DNA from 2 places in the Cobetia sp. 5-25-4-2 genome. Region 1 is predicted to be linked to the other one. Evidence: riboswitches for the same ligand, from Rfam matches in the RefSeq annotation. Region 1 holds a riboswitch; the other holds the start of a gene.
What was found. Region 1 has a riboswitch for thiamine pyrophosphate ahead of HXS65_RS03025 (ABC transporter ATP-binding protein). Riboswitches for the same ligand answer to the same signal wherever they lie in the genome.
Positions count from the first base shown of each region.

Region 2: another riboswitch for thiamine pyrophosphate. It lies ahead of tenA (thiaminase II); the one in region 1 lies ahead of HXS65_RS03025 (ABC transporter ATP-binding protein).

Region 1 covers NZ_BLWK01000001.1:689,507-693,715, forward strand. The annotation lists gene HXS65_RS03015 (ABC transporter substrate-binding protein) at 1-1,147, opposite strand, end outside; gene HXS65_RS03020 (ABC transporter permease) at 1,213-1,980, opposite strand; gene HXS65_RS03025 (ABC transporter ATP-binding protein) at 1,977-2,729, opposite strand; TPP riboswitch at 2,791-2,904, opposite strand; gene HXS65_RS03030 (hypothetical protein) at 3,030-3,989, shown strand; gene HXS65_RS03035 (potassium/proton antiporter) at 4,111-4,209, shown strand, end outside.
Region 2 covers NZ_BLWK01000002.1:353,286-357,494, reverse strand. The annotation lists gene thiC (phosphomethylpyrimidine synthase ThiC) at 1-1,202, opposite strand, end outside; TPP riboswitch at 1,329-1,469, opposite strand; gene tenA (thiaminase II) at 1,660-2,319, opposite strand; TPP riboswitch at 2,462-2,600, opposite strand; gene HXS65_RS06420 (TIGR04282 family arsenosugar biosynthesis glycosyltransferase) at 2,753-3,445, opposite strand; gene HXS65_RS06415 (TIGR04283 family arsenosugar biosynthesis glycosyltransferase) at 3,489-4,199, opposite strand.

The sequences.
Region 1 (4,209 bases):
GGCGCTGCTTGATCATGCCGCGCTCGTACAGGAAGTTCTCGAAGTCACGGTAGCGGCCGGCATCCAGTGCGGCCGGACGCAGGGCGAAGCGCGGCAAGGTGGCATACCAGGCTTTCTTGTTGAGCGCGGTATCGAGTGCCGGGTCGGACTCGCGGAACAGCTTCCAGCCCTTGTCAGGGTGGTTGATCATCCAGGCGGTGGCTTCACCGACGGCGGACAGGAAGGCGGCGTACTGCTCGTGCTTGCGAGAATAGCTGTCGCTGTTGGCGACGAAGATCAGTTCGTCATACGTCGGCACGCCTTCTTCCTCGATGTAGAAGGCGCGGCCCTTGACGCCTTCCTGTGCCATCTGGGCGAGTTCGAAGTTGCGGAATGCCCCGGTGACGGCGTCGACCTTGCGGGTCAGCAGTGACGGCGTCAGCGAGAAGTTGACGTTGGTCAGGGTGATGTCATCCAGTGTCAGGCCGCTGTTCTGGAGCATGGTGGACAGCAGGACTTCCTCCACGCCACCGACGGAATAGCCGACACGCTTGCCCTTGAGGTCGGCCATCGACTGGATGTCACTGTCTGCGCGCACGACCACCACGTTGAGCGGGGTGGCCACCAGCGTGCCGATGCGCACCAGCGGCAGCCCTTGATCCACCTGCAGGTGCAGCTGGGGCTGATAGCTGATGGCGATGTCGACGCGCTCCGCTGCGGCAAGCTTGGGGGGGACGCTGGGGTCTGCCGGAGCTATCAGCTCGACGTCCAGACCATGTTGCTTGAACAGGCCCAGTTCCTGAGCCAGCACCAGCGGCCCGTGGCCGGGATTGGTGTACCAGTCGAGCATGACCTTGAGGTGCGTGAGGGGCTTGGCATCGGTGGCGGCCGCTTGCGGGTCCTGCACATCGCCAGCGGCGGGGCGGGTCTGTTGCTCGGTCTCGGCAGCCTGCTTGGCAGAAGCGTCTGGCTCGAGGGTGGCACCGTCCTGCCCGGTCTTGGTGACCGCTGCCGCTGCACTGTCACTGGCGGTCGGGGCCTGGGGCTCGGCGCTGGCGCCAGTCTCGGCTGACAGGGCGAAGGTGCTCAGGCTGAGGGTTGTCAGCAGCGTCGCGAAGAGGCAGGACAGCTTGCCGGAACGGCGGATCGCCGATGGCGAGAATGGCATGGCGGTATTCCTTGTGGTGTCGAGAATGTGAGGCCGTCAGGACATCGCCTGACAGCCGGAAGCGCTCAGTTCAAACGGGTCAGGCGATCCCGATGCCAGGGCATCAGGCGACGCAGCAGGGCATCCAGCGTGAAATACAGCAGCAGCGAAAAGGCGACCAGCACCAGCAGAGCGGCGAACATCAGGTCGATTTCCATGCGGGCATTGGCATTGAGCATCAGATAGCCGAGGCCCTGGCTTGCGCCGGCCCACTCACCGATGACGGCCCCGATGGGAGCGGCTGTCGCTGCCATGCGCACGCCGGAAGCCAATGCCGGCAGCGCGGCGGGCAGTTGGACATGCAGCAGCAGCCGCCACGGGCTGGCACCCAGGGTGTGGGCGAGATCCAGCCAGCCCTGAGGGGTCTGGCGCAGGCCGTCGTAGCCGGTGGAGGCCACGGGGAAATAGATGATCAGCGTGGCCATCACGACCTTGGAGAGCATGTCATAGCCCAGCCACAGCACCAGCAGTGGGGCGATCGCGAACAGCGGAATCACCTGGCTGATCAGCAGCAATGGCAGCAGGGTGCGCCGCAGACGAGGGATGAACGCCAGTGCCAGCGCGGTGCTCAGTCCGAGAAGGACCCCCAGTACCAGCCCGCCAAGAATCTCGGCGAAGGTGATGCCGGCGTGGTGTGCCAGCATCGGGGCCTGACGGACCAGCACCTCCGCGACTGCCAGTGGCGCTGGCAGGATGTAGGGCGGCACGGCCGTGGTGATGATCACCAGTTGCCAGAGTCCCAGCAGGACGGCGGCGCTGATGGCGAGATGACGCAGGGCATGCAGGCGTTTCATGGCGTCTCCTCGCCGTCGCGCAGGCGTGTGATCAATTCGGACTGGGCCTGCTGCAGGGCGGGCAGGTCCAGCGGCACCGGGCGAGGCGGCGAGAGCCCCGGCAAGCGGTCGAGCACTGCCCCCTGCTGGCTGTCGCGGCCCGGACGCAGCACCAGCAGTTGGTCGGCCAGGCGCAGCGCCTCGAGCGGGTCATGCGTGACCATCAACACGGTGCGTCCGTCCAGCAGCCGGCTGGCGAGATCATGCAGTTCGAGTCGCGTGATGGCGTCCACTGCGGAGAAGGGCTCATCCATCATCACCACCGGAGCCTGCTGGTAGAGCGTTCGCGCCAATGCGACGCGTTGGCGTTGCCCGCCGGAGAGGGCGTCTGGCCAGGCCTGCTCGCGCCCCTCCAGACCCACCGCTGCCAGCAGTTCGCGAGCCCGCTCGGTATCGCGAGGGCGACGATGGAGATCATCTCCCAGACACAGGTTGTCCAGCACCCGGCGCCAGGGCAGCAGCAGGTCCTGCTGCGCCATCCAGGCGACGCGACCCGCCAGTGGCTTGCCATCATCGGTGGTGAGTTCCAGCGTGTGATGGTCGGGCATCTCGAGGCCGGCCAGCAGGCGCAGCAGTGAGCTCTTGCCGCAGCCTGAGCGGCCCAGCAAGGCCGTCCAGCTTCCGGCATCCAGACGCGCCGACAGATCACGAAACAGCGTATGGCTGGCGTAATCGATGCGAGCGTTGTTGAGGGAGAGTCCCAGCGACACAGTGTCATCCGTGGTCAGGCGGCATGCCGAGGGGAGGAAGCACGCAGGGCGCCTGACGCTTGGGCAGGTGACCGGAATTCCCTCCGCCGGTATCAACCGGATCAGGTTCCAGGGGTTGCCATGCGACGTGACGCATCGGCTCTCAGCCCACTTTCGGGCACCCCCATCCAGGCCGACAGTGTACCGTCACCTGCCCGCCGGTTGCATCCCTGCCATCGTCGGGGTGGCTGTCGTGTGGCTATGCTGCATGGCCCGGTGTTGGGTATGCTATCGAGGTATCGCAGCCTCAAGGAGATCAACATGCCTGATACCCCGGATCTCTCGACCTGCTCCAGCGGTTATCCCGTGCCACCGCGGCGACCCGTGATGCCAGACGCGACATCCGTGCCCAATGGCTGGCCGGAGGATGCGCTGACTCGCCGTCTTTCCACCTATCTGGGGCATGCGCTGGAGCCGCTGGCACTTGCCTGGCCGGATAGTGCCAACTGGTTGTGGCGACAGCGTGGCGGCACCCCCGGCCTGATCAAGCTGGCGCGGACCGGCCCGGATCACGACCCCTTCTGGCGAGCGATGCGCGGTGTCTTCGGCGCCGATCGCTGGGCGCAACCTGAGGCCCTGACACGGCTGGCGGGCGCGTTGCCGGCGCGTTTGCCCATCCCTCCGCTGCCGCTGACCTATCTGGGACGTCTCGATGGCGCGCCCGTCTGGCATCTGCCGTGGTCCAGCGGTCAGCCCAGTGATCTCAGTGACACCTTCTGTGAGTTGCTGGGAGATCAGGTCGGGCGGCTGCATCAGGACACCGTGTCCGGCTTTGGTCAGCCCCTTGCCCAGCCCATGCCGTTGCTGCATTGGAATGCCCGCGTGACGCGTTTTCTCGCGCGCCATCCCCTGTCCCACGAGCTGGGGGACCTGCCATCACGCACCTTCTCGCATCCCGCTCGCGCCGTCTGGAGTCTGCCGGACCTGCGCGCGGACCAATATCTGTGCGCCGCCACCGGCTGGGTATGGAGCGACTGGGAGGCACTGGTGTGGGCTCCGATCGAGTTCGACTGGGCACTGATCGAGTTGTTGCTGGAGACGCCGAGTCAGCGTGAGGCCTTCCTCGCCGGTTATTCGCGTCATGGGCGCATGGTCGATATCGACGGTCAGCGTGAGCTGTGCCGAGCCCTGTTGTGGGCGATGGAAGCCTTCGGTCCGACCCGCTACGCCGAGCTGGCGGCAGCCCCGGCCTGGGTGTCGCCGAGAAGCCTGACATGTTGATCGCAAGTCCATGAATATTTGAGAAATTTCTCTGCAGCCTCGTCGCTGACATGGAATACTGTCTCTGGGCCGTCGCAGACGTGATTCGAGACTTGGTGCCGGGAATGGCGGGGGAGCACACGTGGTAGAGAATCTGAACTATTACTTCTTGCTGGCGGGCATGCTCATCGCCTTGAGCGTGCTGGCAAGTCGGGTCTCGGCTCGTCTCGGCATGCCCCTG
Region 2 (4,209 bases), on a different contig from region 1:
TGATGCGCCAGACACCACTTGGCCATGATGGAGCCACCGCGCGAGACGATGCCGGTCACGCGGCTGGCGGTCAGCGGCACATAGCGCAGCAGGACGCCGGCGTGGATGGTGAAGTAGTCGACGCCTTGCTCGGCCTGCTCGATCAGCGTGTCGCGGAAGATCTCCCAATCAAGATTCTCGGCCACGCCATCGACCTTCTCCAGCGCCTGATAGATCGGTACCGTGCCGATGGGCACGGGAGAGTTGCGCAGAATCCATTCACGGGTCTCGTGGATGTTGGCGCCGGTCGAGAGATCCATCACGGTGTCGGAGCCCCAGCGGATCGCCCAGGTCATCTTGTCGACCTCTTCCTCGATGGAGGAGGTGACCGCCGAGTTGCCCAGGTTGCCGTTGACCTTCACCAGGAAGTTGCGGCCGATGATCATCGGCTCGCTTTCCGGGTGATTGATGTTGGCGGGAATGATGGCGCGGCCGCGTGCGACTTCCTCACGCACGAATTCGGCGGTGATCTCGTCGGGCAGGTTGGCGCCGAAGCTGTGACCCGGGTGCTGGTGGCCCAGAATGCTCTCGACGGAGTCGCTGCCCTGATATTCCTCACGCAGCGCGATACGACGCTGATTCTCACGAATCGCGATGTACTCCATCTCCGGCGTGATGATGCCCTGGCGCGCATAGTGCAGCTGGGTGACATTCTTGCCCGGCAGGGCACGACGCGGGCGGTGGTCCAGCTCGAAACGCAGGGACGACAGGCGCAGGTCGGCCTGGCGCACGCGACCATATTCGCTGCTCAGCTGATTGAGCTGTTCGGTATTGCCGCGCTCCTCGATCCACTTCTCGCGCAGTGGCGCCAGCCCGCGACGAATGTCGATCTCGACCGCCGGGTCGGTGTAGGGGCCGGAGGTGTCGTAGACGACGATCGGCGGATTCTCTTCCAGACCGCTGGAGGTCTGGGTCGGCGAGCAGCCGATCTCGCGCATGGGCACGCGGATGTCCGGGCGAGAGCCTTCGATGTAGATCTTGCGCGAGCCGCTCAGCGGCGCGATGGCGGCGGCGTCGACGCGGGCTTCGCTGGCGAGATGGCGACTGCCATCCTTGCGACCGGCACGTGCGCGCGCCTTCGGCGCAGCCTCAGGCTGGGGGGCGAGCGACGGTTCGGCGGCGTTGGTGGCTTGCGGATCTTGAGTCGTGGGGGTAGTGCTCATGCAGGTCTCCTCAAAGGGCGACGTCACGGCAGACGTCATCATGGGAAGACCGTGCGCAGGGAGAGGATGGCCATCGCCGACTCCTTGCCAACAGGTGGCCCGGGAGCGAGGCGGCCGCGGGCAGCGGCTGACCATCAGCTTGATTCCTACGCCGGTCCTAACCGGTTCAGGTTCCACGGGACCCCTTGCTGGCAGCCTCGCCCATTTGGCGGCGAGGTGATGCATGCAGGATCTCAGCCGGTTCCACCGGCACCCCGTCAAGCGTGCTCAGAATTCAATGCGGGCATGACCTGTGCTGAGCGTTGTGCTGGCCCAGGTCATCGTGCTCGCATTCAGGCTCTGATGGCCTGTGGTGTGTCTGGATGATTGGCGAGAGGACCACGTCCCCAGGCCGATGAAAATCGGTGTGTCTTCCGTTCGCGCAGGCGCGGCCTGTCACGCAAGGGCCTGCCACGGATCAGTCGCGATCAAGGCCCATCTGCCAGAAGTCGATCTCGAGACGTGTCGCATCGCGGAAGACATCGACCAGTTCGCCCAGCCGGCGCTCCGAGACCTCCGAGAGCCGAGCGTCCAGCCATTCACGTTCGGCGTCCACCGCTTCCTTGAACTCATCGCTGGAGTACATCGCGATCCAGTCCGCGTACGGATTGTCCTCGATCTCGGTGGTGTCCTGGTCCAGCAGCCACTCGGCGATCTCGCCGTAGCCGATCAGGCAAGGCGCGAGCGCCACGTGAAGATCGAGAAGATCGCCGCGCTGGCCGCAATCCAGTACGTAACGGGTATAGGCCAGGGTGGCGCGGGATTCCGGCAGCTCACTCAGGTCATCCTCGCTGATGCCCCACTCGCTGCAGTAGCCGATATGCAGGTCGAGCTCGGTATTGAGAATGGTGTCGAGACTGGCCGTGGCCTGACGCAGCTCCGCGAGGGTGCGGCTCTTGTAGGCGGCAAGCGCCCAGGCGCGCGCGAAGTGGATCAGGAACAGGTAGTCCTGCTGCAGGTAATGGCGGAAGGACTCCTCTGGCAGACGACCTTCCCCGAGCTGGCGAACGAAGTCATGCTCGAGATAGTCGCGCCATTCCTCGGCGCAGGCACTGGTCAGGTCTGAAAAGCTGGGCATCGACGCATCCCTCGGTGAGCGTGCTGCCAATCCGTGATGGAGTGGCAAAGGTCTGGCTCGAGCGTGGTCAGGTCCGGCAATCTGCAGGGAAAAAGCGGGGGAGGTGCGGCGTTCACCTGGAAGAGGTGAAGATGATGTGCGGCAACACTTCGCGCTTGATCCCTACGCCGGTACTAACCGGATCAGGTTCGGCGGGATCGTCATACACGCACCTCGATGCAAGGCCTCGAACAGTGCGAATGACATCTCAGCCGGTCTTACCGGCACCCCGTCAAGCTGTGACTCAGGCGTCACGATATCTCGAGTGTAACAGTCCTGCGGTGCAGGAAAAGCCTCTGCCGCCCTAAAACCCATGCGACTTTGGGAGGCCATCTGCGATGCGGAAAGGGCTTCCTGCGATGCGGGAAGCGTGTCATGTGCTGCAGGAAAGATGTCATGCAGGCTGACAGGAGGAGAGGTTCGCCATCAGGGCTGGGAAGTGTCGCCTCAGGCGCACCAGATCGTGAGGCTCATCGACATCCCAGCTGACAGGCAGGCAACCGACGCTTCTGCCTGCCTGAGCCAGCAGTGCAAGAGTCTCCCGGCTCACGTCGGCATGGCTCCAGTGATCCAGCTGGAAGGCCGCCGAGCAGGCTGCTTTCAGGCCAATCAATCCGTATCCCCCGTCTTCGCTGGGCTGCAGCACCGCATCATGGTCATGCAGGCACCGCGCCGCCTCGCGAAGACGTTGACTGTCCAATGCGGGCAGGTCAGAGCCCATCAGCAGCACGGGGCCTGCGGGCAGGTGGCGCAGCATGGCCTGATGCATGCGCTCCCCAAGCCCACCCTGTGGCTGTGCCTCGAGCGTGATTCGCTTGCCATGTGCCGCCATGCTCTCTGCACGCCACTGATCCTCAAGTTCCGTCAGCAGGGCTGCCAGCTCAGGTTGCTGCCGGGCGTGCTCGGGGGAGGGAGTCAGCATCACGACCACCTTGCCGAGGCGTGAGGCGCAGGCCTGCTGAACGATTCTGCGCAGCATGCGCGAGTAGAGGCGTGCCGCCCCCTCGGGACCGAGGGCAGGGATCAGCCGCGTCTTGCATTGTCCGGCCAGTGGCAGGCGGCCGAAGATGATGAGCGTCGGGCGCATGTCATACGCGGCCGTGTCGGTTTCCCTGCCAGCAAGCGAGGCTTCAGGCATGAGGCAAGCCACGCTGTTCGCAGGCCTGAGCGGCGGCACCATATCCATAGAGGCGCGCCAGACGGACAGGAGATACGCCACCCCAGGCTGCCAGGCGCAGCCCCCACATCTTGAGGATGGTGCGACAGACGCCATGGGTTTCCCAGCGTCTTCCACTGGTGGTGACTCTGGCGGAGAGGTTCAGCGGCGAGGTCAGTCGCTTGAGCCTGACGCTCAGCTGGATGTCCTCCATCAGGGGCACGACGGGAAAGCCCTCGATGGCCTCGAAGGTGGAGCGTCGTACGAACTGGGTCTGATCACCTGTGCTGATGCTGGTCAGGCGCGAGCGCAGATTCATCAGCATGGCGATCACGGGCAGCAGCGGAGAATCTCCTTCGATGTCGACATCGAAGCGACCCCAGTCGCACTCGCGATGCTCGGCGAGGGTCTCTGACAGTACCGAGAGGACATGTGCCGGCAGGCGCGTGTCGGCATGCAGGAACAGCAGCCATTGACCACGAGCCTGAGAGGCACCGGCGTTCATCTGCGTTGCCCGGCCCGGATCACTGCTCAGGCAGCGATCGCACAGCGGCGTTGCCAGCTCGCGGGTAGTATCCGTGGAGCCGCCATCGACCACGATGACCTCGCAATCCCCGCTCGCGCGCATTGGGCTCAAGGCGATCAAGGCCGAGACGATACCGGATGCCTCATTGTGGACTGGCATGATGATGCTC